3 regions of the Embleya sp. NPDC008237 genome follow, and region 3 is predicted to be linked to each of the others. Evidence: riboswitches for the same ligand, from Rfam matches in the RefSeq annotation. Region 3 holds a riboswitch; each other region holds the start of a gene.
The links. Region 3 has a riboswitch for cyclic di-AMP ahead of ACFZBU_RS24005 (NlpC/P60 family protein). Riboswitches for the same ligand answer to the same signal wherever they lie in the genome.

Region 1: another riboswitch for cyclic di-AMP. It lies ahead of ACFZBU_RS36885 (transglycosylase family protein); the one in region 3 lies ahead of ACFZBU_RS24005 (NlpC/P60 family protein).
Region 2: another riboswitch for cyclic di-AMP. It lies ahead of ACFZBU_RS44090 (transglycosylase family protein); the one in region 3 lies ahead of ACFZBU_RS24005 (NlpC/P60 family protein).

What each region holds. Positions count from the first base shown of each region.
Region 1 is NZ_JBIBGL010000018.1:55,159-65,747, forward strand. Features, by position in the region: gene ACFZBU_RS36880 (PIG-L family deacetylase) at 1-899, shown strand, start outside; gene ACFZBU_RS36885 (transglycosylase family protein) at 1,138-2,472, opposite strand; cyclic di-AMP (ydaO/yuaA leader) riboswitch at 2,477-2,698, opposite strand; gene galE (UDP-glucose 4-epimerase GalE) at 3,123-4,091, opposite strand; gene rfbC (dTDP-4-dehydrorhamnose 3,5-epimerase) at 4,225-4,833, opposite strand; gene rfbA (glucose-1-phosphate thymidylyltransferase RfbA) at 4,879-5,775, opposite strand; gene rfbB (dTDP-glucose 4,6-dehydratase) at 5,829-6,812, shown strand; gene rfbD (dTDP-4-dehydrorhamnose reductase) at 6,809-7,711, shown strand; gene ACFZBU_RS36915 (DUF2304 family protein) at 7,730-8,128, shown strand; gene ACFZBU_RS36920 (glycosyltransferase family 2 protein) at 8,121-8,822, shown strand; gene ACFZBU_RS36925 (lipopolysaccharide biosynthesis protein) at 8,819-10,153, shown strand; gene ACFZBU_RS36930 (glycosyltransferase family 2 protein) at 10,326-10,589, shown strand, end outside.
Region 2 is NZ_JBIBGL010000028.1:68,661-79,249, forward strand. Features, by position in the region: gene pucD (xanthine dehydrogenase subunit D) at 1-607, opposite strand, end outside; gene ACFZBU_RS44055 ((2Fe-2S)-binding protein) at 611-1,111, opposite strand; gene ACFZBU_RS44060 (FAD binding domain-containing protein) at 1,108-1,992, opposite strand; gene ACFZBU_RS44065 (PucR family transcriptional regulator) at 2,265-3,884, shown strand; gene ACFZBU_RS44070 (SDR family NAD(P)-dependent oxidoreductase) at 3,994-4,779, opposite strand; gene ACFZBU_RS44075 (Tm-1-like ATP-binding domain-containing protein) at 4,937-6,181, shown strand; gene ACFZBU_RS44080 (phosphoenolpyruvate hydrolase family protein) at 6,183-7,007, shown strand; gene ACFZBU_RS44085 (EthD family reductase) at 7,101-7,436, shown strand; cyclic di-AMP (ydaO/yuaA leader) riboswitch at 7,631-7,822, shown strand; gene ACFZBU_RS44090 (transglycosylase family protein) at 7,823-8,566, shown strand; gene ACFZBU_RS44095 (DUF6421 family protein) at 9,123-10,511, shown strand.
Region 3 is NZ_JBIBGL010000009.1:173,092-183,680, forward strand. Features, by position in the region: gene ACFZBU_RS23970 (hypothetical protein) at 1-207, shown strand, start outside; gene ACFZBU_RS23975 (DinB family protein) at 443-994, shown strand; gene ACFZBU_RS23980 (uridine kinase) at 1,037-1,666, opposite strand; gene ACFZBU_RS23985 (multidrug efflux SMR transporter) at 1,845-2,165, shown strand; gene ACFZBU_RS23990 (TetR/AcrR family transcriptional regulator) at 2,162-2,710, shown strand; gene ACFZBU_RS23995 (TMEM165/GDT1 family protein) at 2,972-3,556, shown strand; gene ACFZBU_RS24000 (LLM class F420-dependent oxidoreductase) at 3,753-4,718, shown strand; cyclic di-AMP (ydaO/yuaA leader) riboswitch at 5,169-5,363, shown strand; gene ACFZBU_RS24005 (NlpC/P60 family protein) at 5,370-6,350, shown strand; gene ACFZBU_RS24010 (ROK family protein) at 6,915-7,946, opposite strand; gene ACFZBU_RS24015 (APC family permease) at 7,943-9,505, opposite strand; gene ACFZBU_RS24020 (ROK family protein) at 9,730-10,589, shown strand, end outside.

The sequences.
Region 1 (10,589 bases), on a different contig from region 3:
CTCAGGAGGGCGTCGGCGCCGCGGTCTGGACCCCGGCGCGGTCCATGCCCGGCCCCGGCGACGGCGAACTCGCGCCCGGACCGGCCGCGGTGCGTACGCGGGACGGCCGGATCGCGGTCTTCGCGCTACGGATCGGCGGCGCCCGGCGCTCCGACCGGGACCGGTTCGAGATCGTCACCGCGACCGAGACGACACCCGGCGGCGGATTGGGCCCGTGGCGGGGCCTGGGCAGCCCCGACGACGGTGAACGCGGCCCGGGCACACCGGTGGTCCGGGCCGACGGCGCGGGCGGGCTGCATCTGTTCGTGCGCAATCGGGACAAGGGAATCAGCACCCGCTTCCGACCCGCCGGCAGCGAGGAGTGGTCGAACTGGCAGGACCTGGGCGGCGGCGAGATCGTCGAGGGGCCGAGTGCGGTGACCCGCCCGGACGGCCGGGTGACCGTCTTCGGCACGGCCCGCGAGGGCATCCGGTACTGGGACTTCGTCGGCGACCGGTCCGGCCCGCCCGGCACGATCGCGGCCGAGCGGCCGGTGGGGGCGCCTGCGGCGTGGGTGGGCGCCGACGGCCGGGTCGGTATCGCGCACCGGCGGGCCGGCACGGCGGAGATCGCGAGTGTGGTCGAAGTCGGGCCCGGCGCCTGGACGCCGGGTGATCCGCGCACCGCGGGCGTGGGTCACGAGGCGCTGTACCCGCTGCGCCGGCCGGACGGCACGACGGCCGTCTGCACCCGGGACGCCGAGGGCCGTCCGGTCGTGGTGGGCGCGGCCGGGCCGCCGATCGTGCTCGACGAACACGCGGTCGCGGTCGGTCCCACCGGCGCGACGGACGGCGCCGGACAGCCGGTGGTTCTGTGGCTCGGACCGGACGGGGCGCTGCGCACCGCACGGCTTTCCTGACGATGTTGCGGGCGGCGCCCGGCCGTTCCGACGGGACGCCGTGCGCGGTACGGCCGGCTACGACGGGGGGCTGTGCACCATGCGGCCCACTCGACGGCACGTCGGGCACCTCTCGGCCGTCCCGACGCTACGATCCGGCCCGCCGTGGGCGGCACCCGCGCGGACACCCGCCCGAACATGCGAACGGCGGGCGCTCCCCGAAGGGAACGCCCGCCGGACGGCGCGGGAGAGCGGTGGATCAGACGCTGACGCCGTGGCTGCGCAGCCAGGTCATCGGGTTGACCGCGGAGCCGTAGTTCGGCGTGGTGCGGACCTCGAAGTGCAGGTGCGGGCCGGTCACGTTGCCGGTCGCGCCGGAGAGCGCGATCTTCTGGCCGGTCTGCACCTTCATCCCGGCCTTGACCGAGATCGAGGAAAGGTGCGCGTACTGGGTGTACTTGCCGTCCGCGTGCCGGATGACGACCTCGTTGCCGTACGCGCCGCCCCAGCCGGCCGACACGACGGTGCCCGAGGTGACCGCGCGCACCGTGGTGCCGGTCGAGACCGCGAAGTCCTGGCCGGTGTGGCTGCCGCTGGACCAGCGCGAGCCGCCGGCGCCGAAGCTCGACGTGAGCGTGGCGCCGGAGACCGGGGCGACGTAGGCGCCGGAGGCCTTCTCGGTGCTCGCGGAGGGCTTGGCGTCGCTCTTGGCGGCCTCGGTCTTGACCGAGGTCTTCGGCGCGGCCGGCTTGGTCTCCACCTTCGGCGCGGCCTTGGGGGTCTCCGGCTTCTGCACCTCGACCTTGGGCGCGGCGGCCTCGGTCTTGGCGGTGGTCGGCGCGGCCTTGCCGTCGACCGTGAGCTTTTGGCCCGGGAAGATCAGGTCGGGGTTCTCGCCGACCACGCTCTTGTTGGCCTCGTACAGCTTCGGCCAACCGCCGGGCACGTGCGCGGCGCCGGCGATCTTCGAGAGCGTGTCGCCGGCGACCACGACGTAGGACGACGTGGCGGCGGAGTCCGACGTGGCGACCGGCTCGGTCTTCGGGGTCTCGGTCTTGGGAGCCTCGGCCTTGGGGGCCTCGGACTTGACCTCGATCTTGGGCGCGGCGACCGTCTTCTTCGGGGTCTCGGCCTTGGGAGTCTCGGTCTTGGGCGCCGTCTTCGGCGCGGTCTTGCCGGCCGAGGAGCCGGTGTCGACGTCGGGGGTGGCGCCCCCTCGGGTCAGGCCCGCCTTGACCGAGCACACCGGCCAGGCACCGGGGCCCTGGCTCTTGAGCACCTTCTCGGCTATCGCGATCTGCTGGCCCTTGGTCGCCTTGTCGGCCCGCGCGGCGTACTGCGTGCCGCCGAACTCGTTCCAGGTGCTCTGGGTGAACTGCAGGCCACCGTAGAAGCCGTTGCCGGTGTTGATCTGCCAGTTGCCCGTGCTCTCGCACTGGGCGACCTTGTCCCAGGTGCTCACGGAGGCGGCCTGGGCCGTGCCCGCGCCGATGATCGGCATGGCGACGCCGACTCCGGCGACACCCGCCGCGGCGATCAGACGCGTGGTCCTACTGGTGCTGCGACGGCGATGACGCCCGGTTCCGGACAGCATTGCTGGATCCTCTCCCACGCCTACGAGGTGAGCTGTCGGATTCGGGCCGGAGATCGATAGCCCGGCCACATCCCGAAGGACGTGGCTTCACCCCAAGCCGTTCGCGGCGTCCGATCGTTTCGATCGGGGCCGTTCGCGGCGGTTCACCTGTGGTTCCCCCGCTCCTGTCGTGTGGTGCTCGTCAGCCTCCCGAACGGCCGGCGACAGGATTCGGCGTACCGGCGATCGGGGTCCGTGTGGGATACGGACGGATCGAACGCTAAGCAGGCTCGGACGTAGATCACAAGTCCGTGTCGGATAGAGGTCGAATATCCGATTTGCGGATGAGCGCAATGTAGATGATCCCTTACGGAAAGGACCGCAGTTGGCGTTCCGTGCCGGATCCATCGGATTTGCGTGACAGTGGTTCCCGGTTGCGGTGCATGCAGATGGTCCGGAAACGATCACCTACGTCCCGCTCGTCACATCGGCATCGCGCGTAGCGTCGCGCGGAAACGCCCATGCCCATCGCGGTGCATGCCCGCACCCGCGCCGGGCGTGATTCACCCCACAGGCTATATGCCGCATGTCCGACTTGTCCCAAGCGACTTCACGCCCGCCGACTCGACCCGAGCGGCCCATCGACTCGGCGCCGTGCGCTCCGCCGCCGCTCAGCCGCGCAGCGCCTGCCACCCGGCCCACGTGCTCTGCACCATGTCCGACGTGCCGCGCCGGGCCTTCCAGGCCAGCTCGGTGGTGATCAGGTCGGCGCTCGCGACCACCCGGGCGGGGTCGCCCGCGCGTCGCGGGTGGACCTCCGGCGCGATGTCGCGCAATCCGGTGACCTCGCCGATGAGTTCCACCATCTCGCGCACCGACGTGCCCTCGCCGCGACCCACGTTCAGCACCAGGCGCGCGTCCGGGTCGCTCGCGAGTCGACGGGTGGCGGCCACGTGCGCCTCGGCCAGGTCCAGCACGTGGATGAAGTCGCGCACGCACGTGCCGTCCGGCGTGTCGTAGTCGTCCCCGAAGATCACCGGCGCCTGATCGGCCGTCAACTTCTCCAGGACCATCGGCACGAGGTTGGACACACCCCTGTCCGCGAGTTCCGGCGCGCCCGCGCCCGCGACGTTGAAGTAGCGCAACGAGGCGTACGAGATCCCGTGGGCGCGCGCGGTGGCTCCGATCATCCACTCGCCGACGAGCTTGCTCTCGCCGTACGGGTTGATCGGCGCGCACGGGGTGTCCTCGTCGACGAGCTCGACGTCGGGCATGCCGTACACGGCGGCGCTGGAGGAGAACACGATCCGGGTGACGTCGGCTTCGACCATGGCCGCCAGCAGGGTGCGCAGACCCTCGACGTTCTCCTCGTAGTAGAAGAGGGGGCGCGCGACCGATTCGGGGACCTGCTTCCTGCCCGCGATGTGCACCACGCCGTCCACCGCGTGCGCCCGGAAGACCTCGTCGAGCAGCACCCGATCCAGCACCGAGCCGACCACCAGGGGCACCCCCTCGGGCACCCGCTCGCGCGTGCCCGAGGACAGGTCGTCCACCACGACCACGTCCTCGCCGACCGCGAGCAGCGCCCGCACGACATGCGTCCCGATGTATCCGGCACCGCCGGTGACAAGCCACTTCATGTCCCGACCCTACCCAGCCGAACGGTGCCGGGCCGGTTCGCCGACCGTGGCGCCCGTACCGACCGAGGGCCCACGGCCGAGCCCATGCTCGGCCGTGGGCCCTCGGCAGGCGACCGGACGCCGATACCCCCGACTACGCGGAGCCGCGGCCCAACATGTCGGTGAACCGGCGGCATTCGGCGTAGTCGGGCAACATGCCGGCGTCGATCGCCTGCGCGAGCGAGGGGGCGGCCAGGTCCCGTGCGGACAACTGCGCCGCACCCTCCGTCGGCCAGTCGATGGCGAGATCCGGGTCGAGCGGATGCACGGCGTGCTCGCGCGCGGGTGCGTAGGACTCGGAACACAGATAGCTGAGCGTGGCGTCGTCCGTCAGCGCGCAGAAGCCGTGCCCGAGACCCTCGCCGATGTACAGCGCATGCCGCTCGGTGTCGTCCAGACGCACCCCCTCCCAAGTGCCGAACGTCGGGGATCCCACCCGTAGGTCGACCACGACGTCCAGTACGGCACCGCGTACGCACGTCACGAACTTCGCCTGGCCCGGGGGCACGTCGGCGAAGTGCACGCCACGCACCACGTCGCGTGCCGACACCGACATGTTGGCCTGCGCGAGCCGGAGCGGGTGACCCACGTGTTCGGCCATCAGATCGAAGCGGTACCACTCCATGAACATGCCGCGGGAGTCGCCGTGCTGCTGGGGCGTGATCTCCCAGGCGCCCTCGATCGAGAGGGGGTGGAACTTCATGTACGTGTCCTTGTCCATCGAATCCGGAGGCGGTCGGGCCCGAGCTCAGTCGAATTCGGCTCGCGGGGCGATGCCGTCGCCGTAGATCGGCAGGTCGAGCAGATACTTCCCGTAGCCGCTCTTGAGCAACGGCTGGGCGAGCGCCTTCAACTGCGTGTCGTCGATGAAGCCGGCCCGCCAGGCGGCCTCCTCGACGCAGCCGATCTTCATGCCTTGGCGCTCCTCGATGACGCGGACGAACTCCGCCGCGTGCACCAGTGAGGCGAAGGTGCCGGTGTCCAACCACGCGGTGCCGCGATCGAGGACGGTCACCATCAGCTCGTCGCGTTCGAGGTAGGCCGCGTTGATGCCGGTGATCTCCAACTCGCCTCGGGCACTCGGCTCGAGGCCCTTGGCGATCTCGACGACTCGATGATCGTAGAAGTACAGCCCGGGAACCGCGTAGCGGGACTTCGGCTGCTCGGGCTTTTCCTCGATGGAGCGCACCACGCCGTCGGCGTCGAACTCGACCACGCCGTACGCGGTGGGGTCGGCAACCGGATAGGCGAACACCCGCCCCCCGGCGACGTCCGCGCAGGTGCGCAACTGTCGACCCAGGCCCACGCCGTGAAAGATGTTGTCGCCCAGGATCAAGGCGACGGGTCCGTCACCGATGAAATCCTCGCCGAGCAGGAAGGCTTGCGCGATCCCGTCCGGACTTGCCTGTTCGACATACTCGATCCGCATGCCCAGGCGCGAGCCGTCGCCGAGCAACCGTCGAAATTGTGGTTGGTCCTCCGGAGTGGTGATGACCAGGACTTCACGAATGCCGGCCATGATCAGAGTCGACAGCGGATAGTAGATCATCGGCTTGTCGAAGACCGGCATGAGCTGCTTCGATACGGCTTGAGTGATGGGCCAGAGTCGGGAGCCGGTGCCGCCCGCGAGAAGGATGCCGCGCATGCGAACACCATAGGCTGTGTGGCTTGCCGACCGGTCGCTAGACTCCTGTGCCCATGAGGATTCTGATCACCGGTGGAGCCGGATTCATCGGCTCCGAGTTCGTTCGAAATCTACTGTCCGGTGACCCCGTCCCACAGGAAAAACCTCGGGTGACCATCCTCGACAAGCTCACCTACTCGGGCAACCCGGCAAATCTTGCGGCCGTCGCCGCGGATCCGCTTTACACGTTCGTTCAGGGCGACATCTGCGACGTCGAGCTCGTGGATCAGCTGATGCCCGGACACGACGTGGTGGTGCACTTCGCCGCGGAATCGCACGTCGACCGCTCCATCGCGGGCTCGGGGCCGTTCGTCGTGACGAACGTGTTGGGCACTCAGGTGTTGCTGGACGCCGCGCGCAAGCACGGCGTGTCCCGCTTCGTGCACGTCTCGACCGACGAGGTCTACGGATCGATCGAGGTCGGTTCGTGGACCGAGGACTGGCCGCTTGCGCCCAATTCCCCGTACTCGGCCAGCAAGGCCGCTTCCGACCTGCTGGCCCTGTCGTACCACCGCACACACGGCATGGATGTCGTGGTGACGCGCTGCTCCAACAACTACGGGCACTTCCAGTTCCCGGAGAAGATGATCCCGCTGTTCGTGACGAACCTCCTCGACGGCAAGCGGGTGCCGCTGTACGGCGACGGCGGGAACATCCGGGACTGGCTGCATGTCTCGGACCACTGCCAGGGCATCGAACTGGTGATGCGCTCCGGGCGGGCCGGTGAGGTCTACCACATCGGTGGTGGGACCGAGGTCACCAACAAGGAGCTGACGGCCCGCCTGCTCGCCGCCTGTGGGGCGGACTGGGACAGCGTCGACTTCGTCGAGGACCGCAAGGGCCACGACCGTCGCTACTCGCTGAGCATCGACAAACTGCACGAGGAACTTGGCTACACTCCCCGCGTGTCCTTCGAACTCGGCCTCGAAGCCACCGTCGCGTGGTATCGCGAGAATCGCGCCTGGTGGGAACCGCTGCAACACAAGGTGGCGCTTTGACCACGTCGGTCGACAACCCGCGCTGGCTCGTCACCGGAGCGCGCGGAATGCTCGGGCGCGATCTGATCGCCGTCCTGGACGAGGTTCCCGGTTCGACGGTCACCGCCGTCGGCCGGGCGGATCTCGACATCACCGACGCCTCCGCCGTGCTCGAGGCGACGGCCGGCCACGACATCGTGGTCAACGCCGCCGCGTGGACGGACGTCGACGGCGCCGAGTCGGCCGAGTCGGCCGCGACCGAGGTCAACGGCACCGCGGTGGGCCATCTGGCTCGGGCCTGTGCCGCGCACGGCTCGCGGCTGATCCAGATCTCCACCGACTACGTCTTCGCCGGCGACAACACCGAGCCGTACTCGGAGAACGCGCCCACCGCACCACTGAACTCCTACGGGCGCGGGAAACTGATCGGTGAGCAGGCCGTGACGGAGCTGTTGCCGACGAGCGGCTACATCGTGCGAACTGCATGGCTGTACGGCGAACACGGGCGGAATTTCGTCTCCACCATGCTGACACTGGCCCGCGACCGCGACACCCTGGACGTCGTCGACGATCAAGCGGGGCAGCCGACCTGGTCGGCCGCCCTGGCCCGGCAGGTGGTTCGCCTGGGCGAGGCCGCTCTTGCGGGGCGCGCGCCGGCGGGGATCTACCATGGCACGGCGAGGGGACGGGCAACCTGGTACGAACTGGCACGAGCCACGTTCGCCGGAGCCGGTCTGGACGCCGACCGGATTCGTCCGACAACATCCGAGAACTTCACGCGCCCCGCCAAGCGTCCTTCCTACAGTGTGCTCGCCCACGATCGATGGGCCGATGCCGGGCTGTCACCCATGGCCGACTGGCGGGACATGCTTGCACAGGCATTGGATTGCCCGGGGTTCGTCGCCCTGCGGCCCGACTGATCAAAAATCGAGCGTGTCATGAAACTAACGATTGTCACCGCGGTCGCCGGATTTTTGGTGGTCATCGTCATTCTGGAGCTGCTGAGGCGACGCCAACTGCGTGAGAAGTACGCAGTTTTGTGGCTCGTCGTCGGCCTGATCGTGGTACCGCTCGGCGCCTTTCCGAAGATGCTCGACTCGGTGGCCACTTCGGTGGGCGTCCAATCGGGTGTCAGCCTCGTGCTCTTCCTCGGTTTCGTCTTCCTGCTCCTGACCTGCATCCACCTGAGCTGGGAATCGAGCCGGCTGGAAGAGGAAACTCGCTCACTCGCCGAAGAGGTTGCGCTCATTCGCACCGAACTGGTCGAGCGAGAGCGCAAGGATGCCATCGCCCTCACCCGTACCGAGTCGGCGAAGCGGGAATGCGTAAATGATTAACAACAAGCGGGTCCTGATCATCATCCCCGCCTGGAACGAGGCCGCGTCGATCGGGGACGTGATTCGCGAAGTGCGGGGCGTACTGCCCGAGGTCGACCTCCTGGTCGTCGACGACGGCTCGACCGACGACACCACCAAGGTGGCTCGTGCGGCCGGTGCGACGGTCACCACACTGCCGTACAACCTCGGCGTCGGCGGGGCGATGCGGCTCGGCTACCGCTACGCCTACGAGCACGACTACGACGTGGCCATCCAGGTCGACGCGGACGGTCAGCACGATCCCCGGTACGTGCCCAAGCTCGTGGATCGGCTCGACGACGCGTCCCTGGTCATCGGCGCGCGCTTCGCCGGTGAAGGCGACTACGCGGTGCGGGGTCCGCGCAAGTGGACGATGGTCATGCTGTCCGCAGTGCTGTCGCGGATGGCGAAGACGAAGCTGACCGACACCACTTCGGGCTTTCGGGCGTGCAATCGGGACATCATTCGGTTGTTCGCCGAGTGGTATCCGGTGGAATACCTCGGCGACACCGTCGAGACCACGGTCCGGGTGATCCGCCTCAAGCACAAGGTAGTTCAGGTTCCGGTGGCGATGCGGGCCCGGCAGGCCGGCACGCCGAGCCACTCGCCCGCCAAGGCGATGGTCTACCTCGGTCGCGCTTTCATCACCCTGCTGTTGGCGATCGCGCGCCGATGAAGACGATGCTGCTGCGGGCGATCCGCGCGCTGCCCCAGGGCACCCTCCTCGTGGGCGCCGGCATGGTCGTCCTCGGCGGTGCTTCCTACATTCACCTGGCGATCGCGGGCCACTCGTTGAACCCCGACGACATGTCCGGGGTCTCGGTCCTGTGGACCATCATCTTCTCGATCGGACTGGGCCTGTTCTTCCCGGTCGAACAGGAGATCACCAGGATCGTCGCCGCCCGAGCCACCGCGGGCTCGGGCACGGCGCCGGTCCTGTGGCGCGGGAGCATGCTGGCCGGCGGGCTGTTGCTCGCCGTGCTGGCGCTCCTCGCCGGCGCCTCGGGCCCGATGGCCGACCGGCTCTTCGACGGCGATCGACAACTGTTGATCGCGCTCGGCGGCGCGTTCCTGGGTCTGGCCGTCGTCTCGGTCACGCGCGGCATACTCGCGGGACACGGCGCGTTCGTCGCGTACGGAACGCAGTTGGCCCTGGACGGCGGTCTGCGGATCGTGCTCGCCGTCGCGCTCGGCGTCTCGGGCAGCAGTTCGCCACTGTTGTTCTCGCTGATCCTGACCGCTGCCCCGATCCTGGCCATGTCGGCCACCTTGCGGCCCGTGCTGCGCGCGGCCCGGCCCGGCCCGATGCTCGCCTGGCGTGAGCTGTACCGAGGACTCGGTCTGCTGATCGTGTCGACCCTGCTGGCCCAGCTGATGGTCAACACCGCGGTGTTGAGCGTCAAGCTGTTCGAACCGGAGCAGACTGCTCTGGTCACCGCGTTGCTCAGCGCGCTGATCCTGGCGCGGGTGCCACTGTTCGTCTTCGGGTCGCTCCAGGCGTCGTTGTTGCCCGGCCTCTCCCGTACCTTCACCGACGGCGATCGGCGCACGTTCCGCGGCCTCGTCCTGCGCGCGTGTCTGGTGGTCACGGCGCTGGGCGTGGCCGGCGGGCTGGGCGCCACGGTGCTCGGTCCGTGGATCATCAGGGTCTTCTTCAACGCCCCGGAAGGTGTCCTGGGCGCGTCGGACTTCGCCTGGTTCTCGGCCGGGACCCTGTGCTACATGCTTGCGATGGTGCTCGGGCAGGGCGTGATGGCGATGAACCGTCACCGCGGCCAACTCGTCGCGTGGATCGGCGGAACCGTCGTGCTCGTGGCGATCACCTGCGCGCCCGGCGACATCCGACTGCGTGTCGAGATCGCCTTCGCCGCCGCGACCGCGGTGACGGCACTGTTGATGGCGGCGATGCTCCGGGCCGGTGCCCGGCGTTTTCCCGCATCCGTCCGACCCGCGCCCTCGGCGCGAGCCGTGGCGGATCCCGTCGGTGGCGCCTCGCGAGGTGAGTAGGATCGACGGGCCGTGTGGCCCACGAGGAGGCCCCCTCGCGGGTGCTGGATCGATCGACAATCGGGAGTTCAGGGTGCGTGAGCGCACGGATGCCCCTGCTGAATCCGTTCGTCCCGCCGAGACGGTGCACCCGGAAGGGGCGGACGAGCGACAAGTCCACACGATCGACGTGATGATGCCGTACTACGGTGACGTCGGGCTGATGCAGCACGCGGTGCGCAGCATCCTCGCCCAGACCGACCCGAACTGGCGACTGACCGTGGTCGACGACAGCCGGGAGAAGGGTGTTCCCGAGTGGTTCGCCGCGCTCGGCGACGATCGGGTGCGCTATCGGCGCAACGAGCACAACCTCGGGGTCACCGAGAATTTCCGCAAGTGCGTCGACCTCGCCGAGCTGGGCCACATGGTCATGATGGGCTGCGACGACGTCCTTCTG
Region 2 (10,589 bases), on a different contig from region 3:
TGCCGACCTCGTACTCGCCGCGCACGATCACGTCCGCGAGCGCCCGCACCTCGGCCGAATCCCCGTCACCGTGGTGGATGTGCTGGCTGTGCACGATGTTGCCGGACGCGTGTGCCTTGTAGTCGGCGGGCGCGTGCACGTAGCCGTACCGCTCCGGGTCCAGCGCCTGGGCCGGCCCGATCGGGGGCAGCACGTCGTAGTCGACCACGATCTTGGCGATCGCGCGCCGGGCGGTCTCCGGATGGTCGGCCGCGACGATCACGATCGGCTCGCCGTGGAAGCGCACCTCGTCGATGGCCAGCACCGGCTGGTCCCGGATCTCCAGGCCGTAGAACTTGCTGCCCGGGATGTCCTCGTGGGTGAGCACCGCGTACACACCCGGCTGGGCCAGTGCCGCGGCCACGTCGACGGACCGGATCCGGGCCCGGGCGTGCGGGCTGCGCAGCGCCATGCCCCACAACATGTCCTCGTGCCACAGGTCCGAGGCGTAGGCGAAGTCCCCCTTGACCTTGAGGATGCCGTCCGGGCGCATCGGCGAGGCGCCCACGCCGTCCCGGCCGGGCGCGGCCACGTCCCGTAGGTTCTGCGGCTTGGTCAAAGTGGCCACGGCTCAGCCCTCCAGGCCGGTCGGGGCCGCATCGCGCGCGTCCGCCTTGCGGGCGGCGGCCAGACGGACCGCGTCCATGATCTTCTCGTAGCCGGTGCAGCGGCACAGGTTGCCGGAGAGCGCCTCGCGGATCTCCGGGTCCGAAGGGTGGTGCACCCGGCTCAACAGGTCGTGCGTCTGGACCACCAGGCCCGGCGTGCAGAATCCGCACTGCACGGCGCCCGTGTCCACGAACGCCTGCTGGACCGGGTCCAACGTGTCGCCGTCGGCCAGGCCCTCGATCGTGCCGACCTCGCGGTCCTGCACCTGGCCGGCGGCGACCAGACACGCGCAGACCGGCTCGCCGTCCAGGTAGACCGTGCAGGAGCCGCACTCGCCCTGCTCGCACGCGTTCTTGGAACCGGGCAACCCGACCCGCTCGCGCAGCACGTAGAGCAGACTCTCGCCCTCCCACACGTCGTCCGCCACGGTCGGGCGGCCGTTCACGGTGAATGTGACCCTCATGCGGCGGCCCTCCCGGTGGCGCGGTGGTCGTTCCAGGTCCAGAGCAGCGTGCGGCGCGCCATCACGGCCAGCGCATGCCGCCGATACGCGGCCGAGCCGCGCACGTCGTCGATCGGCGCGGCGGCCTGCGCCACCAGTTCGCCGAAGCGTTCGGCGGTGGCCGCGGGCAACTCCCCGCCGGAGGTCCACAGGCCCGTGTCGTGCAACTCGGCCCGGATGAACGCCTCGGCCGCGCTCGCCCGGCGCGGGGTGGGCGCGGCGGAGCCGATCCCGGTGCGCACGTTCCGGGTCCGCGGGTGCAGCGCGACCGCGAACGAGCAGACCGCGATCACCATCGCGTTGCGGGTGCCGATCTTGGCGAACTGCTGCGGCCCGGTCGCCGAGGGGATGTGGATCGCCCGGATCAGCTCGTCCGGCTCCAGTGCGTTGCGCTTGACCCCGAGGTAGAAGTCGTCGATCGGGATCAGCCGGGTGCCGCGCACCGAGGCGGCCTCGACCGTGGCGCCGGACGCGAGCAGCGGCGGGTGCGCGTCGCCGGCCGGCGACGCGCCGCCCAGGTTGCCGCCGACCGAGCCCCGATTGCGGATCTGCGGCGACCCGACCGTGCGCGCGCCCAGCGACAGGCCCGGGAGCCGGTCGTGCAGGGCGTCGATGATCTTCGAGTAGGGCACGGAGGCACCGAGGCGCACGGTGTCGTCGTCCTCGATCCGCCACGTGTGCAGCTCGTGGATGCGGTTGAGATCGAGCAGGGCATCCGGACGATGCCGGTCGAAGTTCAGTTCGACCATCACGTCGGTGCCACCGGCGATCGGGACCGCGGACGGGTGCTGCGCCTTGACGGCGAGCGCCTCCTCCCACGTCGCGGGCCGCAGGAATTCCATGACGGGTGTCTCCTTCTGCCTTGCGTATGGCCCTACCGTCCTTGTACCCGTCGCGGGGGCGCTTCGCTTCGGGTCCGCCCGGTTCGCAGGGTGCGCACCAGTACACCGAGACGAGGGTCACTGCGAGTACCCACCAAAGGCACGACCCAGGCGTGTCGAGCGGGGGTGGTTCCCGTACTTTTCTCCAAGTGTTCGTCCGGTGGTCGAGCCGGTATGACGGATCCGCCGGGTGAGCCCAGGCCGCACCCGGCCCGATCGAGAGGGGGCCGCCGATGCGATTGCGCGCGCTTCTCGGCGATGGCACGGCCGGTGCCGGCATACCCGGGATCCGGTTGTTGGTCGGCGAGGCGGAACTGGATCGGTCGGTGCGCGCCGTGATGACCACCGACCTGCACGACCCCAGTCGCTACCTGACCGCCGGCGCCCTGGTGCTGACCGGCATGGGCTGGCGGGCGGAGCCGGCGGACTCGGATCGTTTCGTCCGGGTGCTCGTCGCAGGCGGGGCCACCGCGCTGGCCGCCGGGCAGGCCGAGATCGGCGACATCCCGGCCGATCTGGTGCGCGCGTGCGAGCGGTACCAGCTGCCGCTGTTCGCCGTGGCCGAGGAGCTGTCCTTCGCGCATCTGACCGAATTCGTGATCCGCCGGATCTCCGCCGAACGGGCGACCGACCTGACCGCGGTGGTCGACCGGCATCGCCGGCTGGTGCAGGCCGCCGCCGGCGGGGCGGGCCTGGACGGGGTGCTCGGGCTGATCGCGGCCGACATCGACATCCACTGCTGGGTGCTCTCGCTGACCGGGCGCCAGGTCGCGGCCGGTGGGCCCGACCTGGCACCGGGGCTGCGGGTCGGGATGGCCCGCGCGCACTTCGCCGCGCGTGCGCGCAAGGCCCGGGTGCCCTCTCGCCATCGGATCGACGGGCGCGCGTTCTCGCTGCTCCCGGTGCCCGAGGCGGGCGGCTCGGACGCCCCGGACACCTGGGGCGACTGGTTCCTCGTGGTCGAGGACGACGTCACCGACCGGCCGGACCGGCACCAGGCCCTGCTGGGCGAACTGGTCCGCCTGGTGTCGGTGGGCCGGGACCGGGTCGAGGACCGGCGCCGACGCACCCGGCGGTTGTCCGAGGACGTGCTGAACCTGCTCGCGGCCGGCGCCGACCCGGCCGAGGTGGCCGCGCGGCTGCGAGTCGCGGAACCGGACGACGCGGGCCGCACACACTGGCAGTTCGCCACCGCGACCATCCCGGACCTGCCCGCGCGCGAGGCCCGCCGGCTGGCCCGGGAGCTCCTGGAGGAGGCGTTGGCGGATCAACCGAGCGCCGCCCTGGTCTCGGAGACCGGGTCGGGCGCGGTGGCGCTGATTCCGGGCGAGGGTCCGCCGGAGGGGGACGGCGCCGAGTCGGACCCCACCACCCGGCTGCTGCGCGAGCTGCTGGCCGCGCCGGCGGGGACCACAGCGGGCGGCGTGCGGTTGCGGATCGGGGTGAGCGCACGGGTGGCCCGCGCGGACGGGTTGCGCGGCGCGTTGGAGGAGGCCTGGCACGCGGGCCGGATCGCGGGCACCCGGCCCGGTCGGGTCGAGGTGGTCGGACACGCCGAACTCGCCTCGCACGTGGCGCTGTTGGCGGCGGTTCCGGAGGACGTGCGGCGGGCGTTCCGCGGCCGGCTGCTGGAGCCGCTGCGTGCGTACGACGCGAGCCACCAGGCCGATCTGGTGGGCACGCTGGGGGCGTTCCTGGACTGCGACGGGTCCTGGACCCGGTGTGCGGCGCGGTTGCACGTACACGTGAACACGCTGCGCTATCGGATCGGCCGGATCGAGGAGTTGACCGGGCGTCGGCTGGCCCGGCTGGAGGACAAGGTGGACTTCTTCCTGGCGCTCAAGCTGCGCTGAGCGCGCGCTCACGGCGGGCGGGGGCGGACCGCCGCGACCGCCACGACGGCCACCGCCGTGACGGCCGCGACCGCCGTGACGGCCGTGAGCCGCCGCGGGCCGCTGCGGGTCAGCCGAAGGACACGCCCGAGGTGACCGGGGTGATCGTGCCGGTGATGGCCCGGGCTCCGGAGGAGGCCAGGAACGCGACCGCGTCCGCGATGTCCTCGGGTCGGGTGATCCGACGCAGCGCCGACGACCTGGTCATCTCGGCGCGCACCTCCGCCTCGGGCACGTCCCGGCGCGCCGCGATGTCGGCGATGTACGCGGCCAGTTTGGCATTTTCGGTGTAGCCCGCGACGACCACGTTGACCCGCACGCCGTCCGGGCCGACCTCCTTGGCCAGCACGCCGGAGGCGACCTCCATCGCGGCCTTGGTCGCGGCGTACGCGCCCAGGTTCACCAGCTTCGCGCGCGGCGCCTCCGAGCTGATCTGCACGATCGACCCGCCGCCGACCGCGCGCATGTACGGCAACGCGGCGCGCGAGACGGCCAGTACGCCGAGCACGTTGATCTCGAAGGCCCGCCGAAACTCCGCCGGATCCAAGTCCTCCAGCCGCCCGGACGGGTTGTAGGTCGCGACGTTGACCACCACGTCCACCCGACCGAGTTCCTCCGCCGCGGTGTCCACCAGCGCCCGGCACGCGGCCTGGTCGGCCAGGTCGGTCGGTACCGCGATCACCCGACGGCCCGTCAGCTCGCGGATCTCGTCCGCGAGTCGGCGCAACGGCTCGGGCCGTCGCGCGGCCAGCGCCAGATCCGCGCCGGTGCGGGCCAGGGCCAGCGCGCAGGCGCGCCCGATGCCGTCGCCCGCTCCGGCGACGATTGCGACCCGTCCGTCCGGTTCCTCCGCCATCGATACCTCCGTGACGTGCCAAAACTTCGGAACTCGTCCCCCGTCCTACCGCACGGTGCTTTCAATCGCCATGATCATCCGGTTGGGTTACTGTGCGCGGCCGTTCGCCGCCGAAGCGTCAACCCGGCAAGCCCTACCGACCCCACCGGAGGCACCGATGCCCACCGTCGTACTGATCGGAACGCTCGACACCAAGGGATCCGAATACGCGTGGTTGGCCTACCGGCTGCGCGCCAGGGGAGCCGAGGTGGTGTTGATGAACGTGGGCGTGCTGGGCGAGTCGCTGGCCCAGGCCGACGTGCAGGCGGCCGACGTCGCGGCGGCGGCCGGCACCGATCTGGCCGACCTGCGCACCCGGGCCGACCGGGGCGCGGCGACCACCGCGATGGCCGAGGGGGCCGCGTCCATCCTGCGCGAGTTGTACGAGCAGGGCCGGGTGGACGGTGTGCTCGCGATGGGCGGCTCGGGCGGGTCGGCGATCGCCTCCTACGCGATGCGCGCGCTGCCGGTGGGCGTGCCCAAGCTGCTGGTCTCCACGATGGCGGCGGGCGACGTGTCGCCGTACGTCGGCGCGGTGGACGTGACGATGATGTACAGCGTCGTGGACATCGCCGGGATCAATCGGCTCTCCGAGCGCATCCTGGGCAACGCGGCGGATGCGATCGCCGGCATGGCGGGCGGTTATGCCGAGGATCGCGCGGCGGTCGCGGGAGTGACCGGCGAGGGGCGTCCGCTGGTCGCCGCGTCGATGTTCGGAGTGACCACTCCGGCGGTGGACGCCGCGCGCGAGCGGCTGACCGAACTCGGCTACGAGGTGCTGGTCTTCCACGCCACCGGGGCAGGCGGCACGTCGATGGAGAATCTGGCCGAGGCGGGCTTCCTGGCCGGGATCCTCGACCTGACCACCACCGAGCTGGCGGACGACCTGGTCGGCGGGGTGCTCAGCGCGGGCCCCGAGCGGCTGACCGCGGCCGGGCGGATGGGGCTGCCACAGGTGGTCAGTGTCGGTGCGCTGGACATGGTCAACTTCGGCCCGCGCGACACCGTGCCCGCGCGGTTCGAGGAGCGCCTGTTGTACGTGCACAACCCGACGGTGACGCTGATGCGCACCACCCCCGCGGAGAACGCCGAACTGGGCCGGCGGATCGCCGCCAAGCTGGTTGCCGCGACCGGTCCCACCGCGCTCTACCTGCCCCTGCACGGGGTCTCGGCGATCGACGTCGAGGGCGCGCCCTTCTACGATTCCGTCGCCGACAAGGCGCTGTTCGACGAGCTGCGGGCCGGGCTCGCGGGCAGCTCCGTCGAGGTGCACGAGGCGGCGACGGACATCAACGATCCGAAGTTCGCCACGGCGGCGGCGGATCGACTGCACGAGATGATCACGAAGGGACGCGTGGACTGAGATGAACGGACGCGAGGCGCGGGGCCGACTGCACAGGACGGTCGAGCAGGGCGGCGTCGTGATCGGCGCGGGCGCGGGCACGGGACTGTCGGCCAAGTGCGCCGAGGCCGGCGGCGTGGACCTGATCATCATCTACAACTCGGGCCGCTACCGGATGGCCGGTCGGGGTTCGCTCGCCGGACTGCTGCCCTACGGCGACGCCAACGCGATCGTGGTCGAGATGGCGGGCGAGGTGCTGCCGGTGGTCCAGGGCACTCCGGTCCTGGCGGGCGTGTGCGGCACCGATCCGTTCCGGATCATGCCGCACTTCCTGGACCAGCTCGCCGCGATGGGCTTCGCGGGTGTGCAGAACTTCCCCACGGTCGGCCTGTTCGACGGCGTCTTCCGGCAGAACCTGGAGGAGACCGGGATGGGCTACGACCTGGAGGTGGAGATGATCCGGCTGGCCGCCGAGCGCGGTCTGCTCACCGCCCCTTACGTCTTCGACCCCGAGCAGGCCCGCGCGATGGCCGCGGCGGGCGCCGACATCCTGGTCCCGCACCTGGGCCTGACCACCAAGGGCAGCATCGGCGCGACCACCGCGGTCACGCTCGACCAGGCGGTGGAGCGGGTGCAGCAGATGCGCGACGCGGCGGCGGAGGTGAACCCCGACGTGCTGGTGCTGTGCCACGGCGGGCCGATCGCCGAACCCGAGGACGCCGCGTACGTGCTGGCCCACACCACCGGCGTGGTGGGCTTCTTCGGCGCCTCCAGCATGGAACGGCTGCCCACCGAGGTGGCCATCACCGACCAGGCGCGGGCGTTCAAGAACATCGCCCTTCGGTAGCGCACCGCGCCGGACCCATCCGGGCACCACACGCCGGACGCACAGGCACCAACGGCAGGAAGCACATCCACCACACGACCGTGAGGAGTCGGCGTGTACAAGCTGACCGTGCTGTATGGCCACCCCGAGGACCCGGCGGCGTTCGACGCCTATTACTGGGAGAAGCACGTGCCGCTCGCCCGCACCATGCCGGGGCTGACCGGCTGGACCATCGGCAAATGCGAACCGGACCCGTCCGGCGCGCAGCCGCCCTATTACCTGGTGGTCGGCCTGTACGCGCCGTCTCGCGCGGGTATCGAGGCGACCCTGGATTCGCCGGAGGGGCGGGCCACGGTCGCCGATGTCGCCAATTTCGCGACCGGCGGTGCGACGTTCCTTTGGGACGAGGAACGGGTAGTCGTACCTGTGGAGCTGCCCGCGACGGAATAGCTCGTCGCTGAAGCACGGGTGACCACGCGGCCGCGCACCGTCGACGCCGGCACCGTGACCTGCAGGGATGGCGACAAATCGGGCAAATCAGTGTTATTCCTCCCTATGGGGGACCTCACAAATCACCCGAAATGTTTGCCAACCCGGCGGAGCGGTGCGTAGCTTCGTGGTTGTTCGCACAAGCGGACTCCCCGGGCGGTACGCCGAATCCTGCCGCCGCCCGAGGGATGCAGTCGATATCGACTGGCGGCAGGAGCGGGGGAACCGAGTAAGTGCCGGCATCGGCCATGTCGATGTCTGGGGTGAAGCCATGCCTGTTCCAGGCGAGGCCGGGCCAATCGTCCGAACCCGACAGCTAACTTCGCAGGCGCCCGACGAGGTAATCAATGACCTTCCGTGCCATCACCGCTCCCGTTCGCTCGCTCTCTCGTGGCCGTCGCGCCGGCATCGCCGTCGCCGCCGGTGCGGGTCTCGTCCTCCCCCTCGTGGGCATGGCGGGCAGCGCGAACGCCGCGTCCTCGTCCACGTGGGACGCGGTCGCCCAGTGTGAGAGCACCGGCAACTGGAGCATCAACACGGGCAACGGCTTCTCCGGCGGTCTGCAGTTCACCCCGAGCACCTGGAACGCGTTCGGCGGCAGCCAGTACGCCTCCAGCGCCGCGCAGGCGACCAAGGACCAGCAGATCGCGGTCGCCGAGCGGGTCCTGGCGAGCCAGGGTCCGGGCGCCTGGCCGGTCTGCTCGCAGAAGGCCGGTCTGGGCAAGGGCGGCAACGCCTCCGCCACAGCCGACTCGTCGACCACCGGCAAGACCAAGAGCAAGGTCGAGCCGAAGGCCGCACCCAAGGCCGAGTCCGTGACCGAGAACGCGCCGAAGACCTCCGACGGCAACGCGCCGAAGGTCCGGGTGCAGCCGAAGCAGGACGCGCCGAAGTCGGCCGCGCCGAAGTCGGCCGCGACCAAGCAGGCGTCGGGCTCCGGCACCTACACCGTCAAGGCCGGTGACACGCTGTCCGAGGTCGCCGCCAAGCTCGGCGTCAAGGGTGGCTACAAGGCCCTGTACGCCGCCAACGCGGGCGTCATCGGGGGCAACCCGAACGTGATCGGCGTGGGCACCCAGCTCGCCATCTGATCCAGCGTCACGACGTAGGCCCCGCCGAGTACTTCGGCGGGGCCTACGCCCGTGTCGCGACCGGGGTCGGGGCGGCGGGGCCGGGGTCGGTCGGCGGGCCGCGGGCATGGTGCCGCGGGCATCGGGCCGCGGGCATCGGGCCGCGGGCATCGGGCCGCGGGCATCGGGCCGCGGGCATCGGGCCGAGACATACGGGATCGCCGGATCGGGCAGTGGGAGTGGAGGCGGATCCGGGGCATCGCCGGGCCGACCGTTCCACCATGCGGAATCAGCATTCCGTTCAGCAGGGCAGGCCATAGGGAACCGGCGGATCGACGGTCGATGGCCACGGGCGTGGCCGGCCGGGCCGGCCGAATCCCGTGTCTTCCGGCAGGTGCGGGTCCTCGATTTCACGGGTGCGCCGATGCGGGCACCGAGAGCCAGGTCTCAATCTCAACTTATTCGGGCAAAACGTACCCACGACGATAAGATTGCGTTCGAAAGGGCCTTGCGGCGTTAAAATCTTTTGACATAGGTTCACCTGACCGTGGTTCCTGCTTTCTCCTGAGAGGGTTCCATGTCGAACATGACCCGCGTAGCCGTCCGTACCGCCGTCGATCACCCGCTGTGGCTCGAACTCAAACGATCCGTCGCCGACCTGCGTCCGTTGCAGGCCAAGGACGGTTCGATCGAGCCATCGGGGCATGCGTCCGCCCGGGCGCTGGTCGCCGAGATCACCTCGTCGATCACCGGGCTCGCTCCGCTGTTCCCGCACGACGAGGCGTACCTCGACGCGGTCGTGGCCGATTTTCGGCGTTGGTCCGCGGAGGACTTCGGCCGTCCCGACTTCCTCGACTCGCTCGTCGCGTTCCGCCCGGAACAGGATCGGCGCGACGGCCTGGAGCACCTCGTGGTGTTCCCGATGACCACCCAGAACGGCAACCCGACCCGCAATGTCGAGGCCGTGCTGCTGCGCGTGGTGTGGCCCCAGTGGCTGGCCGACCTGGAGGCCGGGCGCTACGACAACGCGATGTTCGTGCCGATCGCGTTCGTCGACTTCACCGACGGCTACGACACCGACTCGGCGGTGCTCTTCCCGGAGACCGTGGCCGTGCGCGAGGTGCCCACGTACACGTGGGGCGGCATCTTCTGCGACCGCGAGGCGGCCCGCTTCCGCCGGGTGGCAACCGCCGCATCGCAGACACTCGGCCTGGAACTTCCGCAGGATGCCGTGGACTTGGTGGAGAGCCAGCAGCTCGCCCAGGACGCGTTCGTGTTGTGGGACCTGATCCACGACCGCAGCCACATGCGCGGTCCCATGCCGTTCGACCCGTTCATGATCAAGCAGCGGATGCCGTTTTGGATGTACGCGCTGGAGGAACTGCGGTGCGACCTGACCGCGTTCCGCGAGGCGGTCACGCTGGCCGCCGAGGGTGTGTCGACCGCGCGCCGGGTGCAGTTCGCGGTCATCTTCGACCGGCTGTTCCGCTTCCCGGTCACCGGAGGTCGGGTGCGCAACTACGACGGCCTGGGCGGGCAACTGCTGTTCGCCTACCTGCACCGCGCGGGTGTGGTCGAGTGGGCGGACAACCGGCTCACCGTGGACTGGGACCGGATCACCGACGCGGTGCTCGGGCTCTACGACGAGGTGGACCGGCTCTACCGCGCGGGTGTGGATCGTTCGAAGGTCGGCCACTGGCTGGCCGGCTACGCGCTGGTCGCCGCGTACGTGCCGCCGCACCCCGGTTCGGTGTGGGCGAAGGGGCCCGGCGCGCTGCCGATGGACGGGCCGCCGAAGGCGCTCGTGGATGCGGTGCTGCCGGACGAGTTCCCGCTGAGCATGTTCTACGAGGCGCTCAACCGGCGACTGCGCGACGTGATCGCCTCGACCAAGGGAATCACCGCGGACAGCCCGGTGCAGGGCCTCGCGGAGGTCCCGACGGAGCGGGCGGTCGCGGCGTCGTGACCGGTACGGCGCGCCCGGCCCCGGCGCGGGTGCGCGCGACGACGTCGCGGGGCCCGCGGAGCGGGCGCGGCGAGTTTC
Region 3 (10,589 bases):
GCGCTGGCCGCGGACACCGCGGCACTCGAACACGGTTCGGGCCTCGGTCGCACCGAGAACTACTGGAGCGGCTGGTCGAGTTCGACGGCGATGGCCGAGGAGTACGCGCGGGCGAACAACGCGAGCCCCGAGGAGATCGCCGATCTCGCCGAGGACCGTCGGTCCAACGCGATGGACGTCGCGCCGCGCCGCCTCGGGCGCAAGTAGGCGGGACTCGGGTGCACCCGCCCGCCCCGCGTCGGGTGTGAGCCCGCGCGGGACGGGCGCGGCGGGTGCGGTCCGGGGGCGGGGTCCGCCGGCCGGGGCGGGGTCCCTGGCCGAGGCCGTGTCCCGGGCCGCGATCGTGTCCGGGGCCGAGGCCGTGCCCCGGGTCGCGCCGGCGGCGGGAGATCGGGCCGGGGCGTCTGAAAGACTCGGGCCTTTCCGAACCGGAAGGTGGATCATGACCGAGCCGACCGCCGTGCCGCTGCACTACGCCCCGCGTTGGAGCGACGACTCCCGAACCTCCCCCTCCGAGCTGGGCGACGAGCGCGAGATCCTGACCGGCTTCCTGGACTGGCACCGGGCGACCTTCGAGCTCAAGTGCGCCGGCCTGTCGGCGGAGCAGCTGTCCGAGCGGGCCGTCTCGCCGTCCGGCCTGTCGTTGCACGGCATGGTGCGGCACTTGGCCGGCGTCGAACGCTGGTGGTTCCACATCCAGTTCGCGGGCGACGACGTCCCGATGCTCTACTACACCGACGACGACCCCGACCAGGACTTCGAGCGGCTGGACGGCGACCCGGCCGAGGCGTTCGCCCGCTGGCATGCGGAGTGCGACCGCTCCCGGGAGATCGTCGCCGCCGCGACGTCCCTGGACGACACGGGGATCCGCAAGTCCACCGGCAAACCGTTCTCGTTGCGCTGGGTCCTGGTCCAACTGATCGCCGAGTACGCCCGCCACAACGGCCACGCCGACCTCCTGCGCGAACGCCTCGACGGCGCCGCCGGCATGTGAGCACTTCCTGACGAGAGGCGGCCCAGGGCCGGAACAGCGGCCCTACGGCCGACCGCCGCTGCCCGCAAGCGCACGCCGCCCCGCGCCGGCGCCACATCGCCCGTCGGTCCCGTCGACGCGCAGGTGCGGGCGGGTCCAGGGGCGGTCTTCGGCCAGGTGCGCGGCCTCGGCGGTGCGCCACAACCGCCAGAACCAGGCCACCTGGGGGCCGTCCCGGTCCAGGGTGCGGGCGGCGGCGAGTTCGGCGGGCGTGTCCACCCGGATCCGCAGCGCGGTCACCGCGCCGAGTTCGCGCCGAGCCGCGCCGACCCCCTCCAGGATCAACACCGGCGCGGCCGGCACCTCGCTCCAGCCGCTGACCCGATAGCCGGCCCAGTCGTAGGTCTCGCAGCGGGTCGCCTGCCCCCGGGCGAGCGGTTCGAGCAGTTGAGCGCGCAGTCGCGGCAACCAGCCGAAGAAGTCCCCGGGTCGGGCGAAGTCGTCCAGACGCACCACGGGCGCACCCCCGAGCCGTACGGCGAGCGCATCGGCGAGCGTGGTCTTGCCCGAGCCACCGATGCCGTCCACCGCCACCAGCCGGGTGCCGCCGACCGACGGCGGCAGCACGACGGCACGCGCGGCGAGTCGAGCGGCCGTCGCGTCCCAGGGCGGATCCGGCCGTTCGATGGACACCGACGCAGCCTACCCACCGAGCCTTCCCGAACGCCCCGCGCGGCGGGCCGCGACACCGGGCGCACGTCGTCGTCCGGCCGCCGACCACACCGCCCTGGACACCTCCGAATCCTGCACCAGTACATTTGTACTTGTACATCTGTACCACTACGTCTTCACCACTCGGAGGGAGAGGCCTGTGGCCTGGCTGTTCCTGGGGCTGGCGATCTCGTGCGAGGTGATCGCGACCAGCCTGCTCAAGAGCACCGACGGGTTCACCCGACTGTGGCCGACCGTGACGTGTCTGGCCGGATATGCGGGGGCCTTCTACCTGTTGACGCTGTCGTTGCGACAGTTGCAGGTGGGCACGGCGTACGCGATCTGGTCCGGGCTCGGGACCGTGGCGATCGCGCTGGTGGGGGCGGTCTTCCTGAACGAGCCGGTGACGCTGCTCAAGGCGTTCGGGATGGCGCTGGTGATCGCCGGCGTGGTGGTGCTGAACCTGGGCGGTGCGCATTGAGCGGGACCCGCGATCCCGAGGGGCGGCGGCTGCGGATCCTGCGTGGTGCGTGCGAGGTGATCGCCGAGGTGGGCGTGGGCAACACGACGCATCGCCTGGTCGCGTCCCGGGCCGGCGTCCCGCTGGGGGCGACCACGTACTACTTCGCGACGCTCGACGACCTGGTCGGCGCGGCGCTCGCGCACGCGTCGGCGGAGACGGTGGCGCTGCTGGAGGAGTGGGTGCGGCGGGCCCACGACGCCGAGGACCTGCCGGGGGTGCTCACGGCGCTCACCGCCGAATACCTCGCGGACCGTTCGCGCGCGCTGGTCGAGTACGAGTTGTACCTGGCGGCGGCCCGCAGCCCGCAACTGCGCGGTTTCGCGGTGGCGTGGGTCGAGGGGGTCGGCGACTTCCTCGCCGGCCGGGTCGGGCGGCGGGCGGCGGCAGCGGCGCTGGCGGTCCTGGACGGCACGATGTTGCAGGTGCTCACGCTGGACACGGCCCTGGACGAGGAGCAGCTGCGCTGGTCGCTGGACAGGGTCCTGGGGGCGGCCGCGCCGTAGCCGGGCGGGGGGCGCGGTGCGGTAGGGTCGGCGACAGCGAAGGGGAGTAGCCCCGCGAACCGGTCGTCGACATGCTGGAGTCCTCGGACTCCCGGTGGCCGGGCCCGTGCTCGATGCGGGCGGGCGAGACCTTCGGCCAGGTATCGACGCATCCGCGTTCTTCGCGGGTGCACCCGTCGTGCCGGGCCGAGTGGTCCTCCGGTCGCCGAGCGGCGCCTTCGTGAAGACCCGGAGGCCCGGCTCTCGCAGAAAGCCACCCGGATGCACCTCGACCCTCTGGCGATCCTGACCGCCTTCGGGCTCATCTTCCTCGCCGAACTCCCGGACAAGACGATGTTCGCATCGCTGGCCATGGGCACCCGCATGCGGCCGCTGTTCGTCTGGTTCGGCACCTCGACCGCGTTCGTCGTGCACGTCGCCATCGCCGTCGGCGCGGGCGGACTGCTGGGCCTGCTCCCCGGCTGGATCGTCGAACTCGTCTCCGCCGCGCTGTTCGGCTTCGGCGCCTTCATGCTGCTGCGCGGCGGGGCCGGCGACGACGACGAGGACACCGCGGGCAAGACCGTGACCGGTTTTTGGCCGGTCTTCTCGACCGCGTTCACGGCCGTGTTCATCAGCGAATGGGGCGATCTGACCCAGATCACCACCGCCAACCTGGCGGCCACCAACGGCACCTGGTCCACCGCGATCGGCTCGGCCGCGGCGCTGATGTCGGTCTCCGCACTGGCCCTGCTGGCGGGGCGATTCATCGCCAAGCGGGTCCCCCTCCGGACGGTGCAGCGGATCGGCGGCGTGTGCATGCTCGGGCTGGCGATCTGGTCGGTGGTCGAGGTGTTCACGGGCTGACCTGACCCGGGCGGCCCGGGCGGCGGATGCCCGCCGGCTGCTCGTCCGGTGCTCGTCCGGTGCTCGTCCGGTGCTCGTCGGATGCTCGGCCGGTGCCCGGCGAGTGCCGGAGCCGCGGGCGTCGCGGGGACGGGCGTCGCGGAGGCGGGAGCCGCAAGGGCGGTTTTCCGCCGTGCCGCTCGGGCACCCGCGTCCCATGGTGAAAATCGGCTACACGATGATGACCGAACAGGCCGGACCCAAGGATCTCGTCGAGCACGTGGTGCACGCGGAGCGGGTCGGCTTCGACTTCTCGGTGACCTCGGACCACTACTTCCCATGGCTGGATGCGCAGGGCCACGCGCCGTACGCCTGGAGCGTGCTGGGCGCGGCGGCCCAGGCCACGTCGCGGATTCCGTTGATGACGTACGTGACGTGTCCGACGATGCGGTACCACCCGGCGGTGGTGGCGCAGAAGGCCGCCACCGTGCAGTTGTTGTCGGACGGGCGCTTCCGGCTGGGACTCGGCTCCGGCGAGAACCTGAACGAGCACGTGATCGGTGGCGGGTGGCCGGCGGCGGACGTACGGCAGGAGATGCTCGGCGAGGCGGTGCAGATCATCCGGGCCCTGTTCGCGGGCGGCTATGTCGATCATCACGGCACACACTTCGACGTCGAGTCCGCCAAGTTGTGGGACCTGCCGGATCGACCGCCGCCGATCGGCATCGCGGTCTCCGGCGCGCAGAGCTGCGCACTGGCCGGGCAACTGGCCGACCTGGTCATCGCGACCGAGCCCAAGGGTGAGTTGTTGGCCGAATTCGATCGGCACGGCGGCGCGGGCAAGCCCCGGGTGGGCCAGCTGCCGGTGAGCTACGACCCCGACCGGGACGCCGCGATCGCGCGGGCGCACGAGCAGTTCCGCTGGTTCGGGGGCGGGTGGAAGGTCAACTCCGAGCTTCCGGGCACCGCCGGCTTCGCGGGCGCCACGCAGTTCGTCCGGCCGGAGGACGTGGCCGAGTCGATTCCGTGCGGCGACGACGTGGGCGCCTTCGTCGACGCGGTGCGCCCGTACGTGGAGGCGGGGTTCACCGAGGTCGCGCTCGTCCAGATCGGCGGCGAGACGCAGCACGCCTTCCTGGACTGGGCTCAGGACAAGCTCTTGGCGGCACTGCGGGAGTTGTGACGGGTTGGGACTGCGGAAGCGGGACGGAGCGGGGGCGCGAGGTCGGCGCCCCCGCTCCGTGGTTTCGGCGATCGGCGGACGTGCGCGTGGGGTGGGGCGGGTGGGGTTGGGTGGATCGTTCGATCGCCGGCATGTCCGGCATGTCCCTTCGATCGAACCGTCCGAAATGTGATGTAGGCCGCATGGATAAAACGGACATAAATTACTAAGCCGACTTCGCGTGGTAATTCATTTCCCGCGCCCCGGCATGAGTTTCGACTATTTTCCGTGACCGGACGATCACGCCACTCTCCGAGATATCCCCTCGTCATCACCGGTGCGCCGCGCCGAGTCCGGGTGAGATGTCGCCTTTATTCCGCCTTTACGCCGGAGGCAAAGTCGGCGTTTCGGTTGTGATCCGGCATCGGCATTGCCTACCTTTCTCGCCGATTCACCTTTCGGGTGAACCCTGTCGCCGGTACGCCGAATCCCGTCGCCGGCAGCGGGAGGTCTACATCGAAGAATCCGACGGGAGCGGGGGAACCAGGTGGATCGCCGTGGCCGGGATCGTTCCGGTGACGGCTAGGGGTGAAGTCGCGTGTTGCGCGACCGGGCTGCTCCAGTCCGAATCCGACAGCTCACCTCGTAGGCGACAGGAGAGGACCCCATTTCATGCTGTCCGCAAACGCTCGCCACCGCGCCGCTCGCCCCGCCAACGTCCGCCGCTTCGTCGCGGCGGTGGGCATCGCCGGCATGGGTGTCGTAATCCCGGTCGCCACTGCCGGTACGGCTCAGGCACAAGCCCCCTCCACCTCCGAGCAGCCCACCTCCGGCGCCTCCGCCGTCCTGTCGGCGACTCCGACCGCCGCGGTCGAGAGCGCTCCGGTCCAGGCCGCGCCCGCCGCGCAGGAAACCGCCGTCCCCGCCGACAAGGCCGGCTACGTGGTCAAGGCCGGCGACACGCTGTTCGGGCTCGCCCGGGCCAACCAGGTCACCGGCGGCTGGCAGAGCCTGTACGAGCTCAACCGCGACGTGCTCGTGTCCGGCCCGGACCTGATCCAGATCGGCCAGACCCTCCGGCTGACCGGCGCCGCGCCCGTGCTGTCCAAGGCCGCTCCGGCCCAGCCGAGCATCAAGGTGCAGCCGAAGACCACCGTCACCCCCGGCAAGACCACCACCAAGCCGACGAGCAAGCCGTCGGCCGGGGTGTCGGTCAAGCCCGCCGCCAAGGCCCCCGCCAAGCCCGCCACCGGCGGCTCGAAGGGCAACCAGGCGCCGACCGGCGGCTCGTCCACCGCGTCGAGCAGCAAGGCCGCCCAGGCCGTGGCCTTCGCCAAGGCGCAGATCGGCAAGCCCTACGTGTACGGCGCCACCGGCCCGAACGCGTACGACTGCTCGGGCCTGGTCCAGGCTGCCTACAAGTCCGCGGGCATCTCGCTGCCGCGCGTGACCAACGACCAGTTCGCCGCCGACCCGCACGTGTCGGTCGCCAACCTGCAGCCCGGCGACCTGGTGTTCTTCTACTCGGGCATCAGCCACGTCGGCATCTACATCGGCGACGGCAAGATGGTGCACGCCGCCAACCCGCGCAAGCCGGTCGAGATCGCCTCGATCAGCACCATGCCGATCGCCGGCGCCACCCGCCCGGTCTGATCACCCCGCCGACAACCGTCGGCCGCAGTAGCACAACCGCACAGTGGGACGCCCTTCCGGCGCCGTGCCCCCCGACGACGGTCGGAGAGCACGGCGCCGCCCCCACATCCCCCGCCAGGTCCGCGCAACCTCAAGCCCCATCACACAAGCACCGCGAGTCCCGAACCCGAAGCAGCCACCAACCAAGTCGCGCACTCGTCGACGACCGGACAAACACAACGACCACCAGGTCCGTTCCCAACCACCAACCCACACGAACCCACCCAGCCCCGCCGGCGCTTGAGGCCACTCAGCCTCGCCGGTGCTTGAGGCGAACCCAGCCCGGCCGGCGTTTGAGGCCACTCAGCCCCGCCGGTGCTTGAGGCGAACCCAGCCCGGCCGGCGCTTGAGGCCAACCAGCCTCGCCGGCGCTTGAGGCGAACCCAGCCCGGCCGGCGTTTGAGGCCACTCAGCCCCGCCGGCGCATGAGGCGAACCCAGCCCGGCCGGCGTTTGAGGCCAACCAGCCCCGCCGGCGCATGAGGCGAACCCAGCCCGGCCCAACGTGCGTATGAGGCCGAGGCGTTCAAGCGCGGCCCGCGTTCGAGGCCCACGCGCCCGGGAGGCGAGGCAACAGTTCCGCAGCCAGCGAGAGAGCCCCCCGAAGCGCCGCATCCTGCAGGAACCGCGCCCGCACCACCGTGGGCGGAAACGGCACCCCCACCCGCACCCGCGCCCGAAGCGCGGCCAGCACCCGCGAAGCGGAGCGCATCAGGCCGCCCGTGACCGCGATCCGCTCCGCGTCCAGCGTGATCGCCAAGTTGGCCACGTGCACGGCCAGTTCGTCCAACGCCTCGTCGACCAGCGCGCGCACCCGCGGGTCCGGGTCGGCGAACAGCGCGGCGGCGTCCACCTCGCGGCCGAGCAGTTCGCTGCCTCGCGTGCCCAGTCCGATGCCGGAGGCGTACTCCTCCAGGGGTGCGCGTCCCGCGCCGAAGCCGGTGTCGGCGCGACCACGCAGCAGGTAGCCGATTTCGCCCGCCGCCCCGTGCGCGCCGGCCAGGACGCGCCCGCCCAGCACGATCGCGGCGGCGATCCCGGTGCCGGCCGTGAGCAGGATCGCCGGGTCCGCGCCCCGCAGTGCGCCCCAGCGGGATTCGGCGAGTGCGGCGGCCTTGCCGTCGTTGCCGACGGCCACCCGTTCGGGGTCCAGGCCCAGCCCCTCGCACAACGTCGCGGCCAAGGCCAGGTCCTGCCAGCCGGGCACGTTGGGCGCGAGCAGGATCCGGTCGGGCAGCACGATGCCCGGGCTGACCGCGCCGACGGCCGCGCAGTGGCCGCCGGCGGTCGCGGCGGTGTGCGCGACCAGTGCGCGGGTCGCCGCAACCGCGCGTCGCACCGCCTGGACCGCTCCCTCGCGGGCGTCGGTGATCAGCCGGTCGCGCGCCAATATCGTGCCGTCGGGACGCGCGGTGGCCAGCGCGATCTTGGTGCCGCCGAAGTCGATGCCGCAGACGAAGGCCTCGCCCGCGCCCGCGCCGGAGCAGGCGAAGACCTGCTCCGGCGCGGGCGCGGAGTCGGGAGTACCGGGGGCCCGGCCTCGGTGGAGCGCCGTCATGCGGGCTCCGCGACATTGCCGACCGCACCCGAACCCGCGCCGCCCGAACCCGCGCCGCCCGAACCGGCTTTGCCCGCACCGGAGTTCGAGCCCGAGTCGGAGCGCGAGTCCGAGTCGGAACCCGAACCGGATCCCGGGCCGGACCGGTTCAGGTACTCCTCGCTGATCTCGCGTGGGCCGAACGGCCAGGTCCGCTCCACCTTGGCCCACACCAGGAACGCGGCGCAGCCCAGTGCCACCCACGCCAGTGCCCACTCGATCGGGTGGCGTCCGGGCGAGTTCTTGTCGGCGTAGCAGAAGATCGCGATCCAACCGACCAGCGAGACCAGCGCCGGCACCGGGTACAGCCACATTCGGTACGGCCGGTCCAGGCCCGGTTGCCGGCGGCGCAGCACGATCAGTGCGGCGACCTGGGAGACCGCCTGCACGATCACCATCACCGCGGTGAGCAGCACGATGATCGTGTTGAAGTCGGTGTGGTTGCCGATCAGGAAGCCGGCCGCGGTGACCGCGCCCATGGTGAGCAGGCCCACGGTCGGGAAGCGGTGTCGCGGGTGCAGTCGGGCGAACTGTTTGAAGAACACCCGGTCGCGTGCCGCGTCGTAGGGCACGCGCGAGCCGCCGAGCAGGCCGGCGAACACGGATGCGAAGGCGGTGATCAGGATCAGTACGGTCACCGTCTGGGCCGCGCCCTTGCCCCACGCCTTCTCCAGGACCAGCGAACCAATGGAGGAGGAGCCGGAGATGGTGTCGGTGTCGGTGACCCCGAGCACGCCGATCTGCATGATCAGGTAGATCGCCATGATGCCGACGATGGAGTAGACGATCGAACGCGGCAACACCCGGCCGGGGCTCTTGATCTCGGCGCCGAGGTAGGCGGTGGTGTTGTAGCCGAGGTAGTCGTAGATGCCGATGTTGAGGCCTCCGACGAAGGCGAGCCAGAAGCCGGTGGCGCCCAGGTCGAACGCGCCGTCGGGGTAGGTGAAGGCCAGGTCCGCGTCGAAGTTGGTGTAGCACGCGATGATCACCGCGCCGACGCTGATCAGCATGACCACCCACATGACGCTGCTCAACAGGCCGATCGACTCGATCTTGCGCCACAGCAGCAGGACCACCAGGAGCACGATGCCGACGCCGACGAGGTCGCCCTCGGTCTGCGACATCGAGGGCCACAGGTATTGCAGGTACTGCACCATGCCCAGCACGCCGGTGGACATGATCAGCGGGATGAACAGGATCGCGGTCCAGACGAACAGGAACGGCATCAGCCGGCCGGTGCGGTACTGGAACGCCTCGCGCAGGTAGATGTACGTGCCGCCGGCACCGGGCATGGCCGCGCCGAGTTCGGCCCAGATCAGCCCGTCGGCGAGGGCGAGCAGCGCACCGGCGAGGAAGCCGAGGATGGCCTGCGGGCCGCCGAAGGTGCCCACCATCAGCGGGATGGTGACGAACGGACCGATGCCGCACATCTGACTCATGTTGATCGCGGTCGCCTGGAACAGGCCGATCCGGCGGACGAATCCGCCGTCCGGCGTGGTCGCTCTTGGGCCGGCGCTCACCGTGAACCTCCAGAACAGGGGACGCCCGGGGGACACCGGGAGTCGGAACGGGGTTGCGGGAAAAGGGATTTCGTGGTGCGGCCCGGCTCATGGCGCGGCCGGTTTGTAAAGTAAAATTCCTTAACTAATCCCCGTCAAGGGTGAGCCCGGATCCGGTCCACATCTTTGCCCTTCCATGGCCGTTACAGTGGCGCGAGCACCTCGACACCACTGACGGAGAACCGATGACCGCAGGTGGGATCCCACCGGAAAACGACCCGCCCCCCGTGGCGCACTGGAACCGGGGCGTGCTGCGCAGCATCAACGAGCGCGTGCTCCTCGACCGGGTACGCGCCGCGGCACCCATCTCGCGGGCCCAACTCGCCCGTGACACCGGCCTGTCCAAGCCCACCGTGTCCACCGCGCTGGAGGCGCTGGAACGCGCCGGGCTGGTCCGTGCGGTGGGCCTGGAGACCGGCGCGCGCGGTCGGGCCGCGCTGCTGTACGAACCGGATCCGACCGCGGGCTATGTCGTGGGTATCGACGTCGGACGGTCCTGGATCCGGGTCGCCGTCGCCGACCTGGACGGCCGACTGCTGGCCCGCCAGGACCGGCACAACCGGGCCCGCACCTCGGCGACGATGCTGGCCACCGCCACCGACCTGGCGCAGACCGTGGTGGCCGACGCGGGCCTGGCGCCGACCGCGGTGGTGCACACGGTGATCGGCTGTCCGGGCGTGTACGACCGCGCGGCCGACCGGATCCGCTACGCGGTCAACCTGCCCGGGTGGGGCCGACCGGGGTTGCGCGGGCGGATGGAGAGCGCGCTGGGCACCACCGTGGACATCGTCAACGACGCCAACCTCGCGGCGCTGGGCGAATACCACAGCGGGGCGGGCGTGGGCTGTCCGCTGTTCGTCTACGTCACCGTCGGGACCGGCCTGGGCATGGGCATCGTCGCCGATGGGCGGCTGTTCCCCGGAGCCTCGGGCGCCGCCGGTGAGATCGGCTTCCTGCCGCTGTCGCCGCGGCCCTCGGACCGCGTCGGGCACGGGGCGAGCGCGCCGGTACCGCGCCGCGGCATGCTGGAGGACGCGGTCTCGGC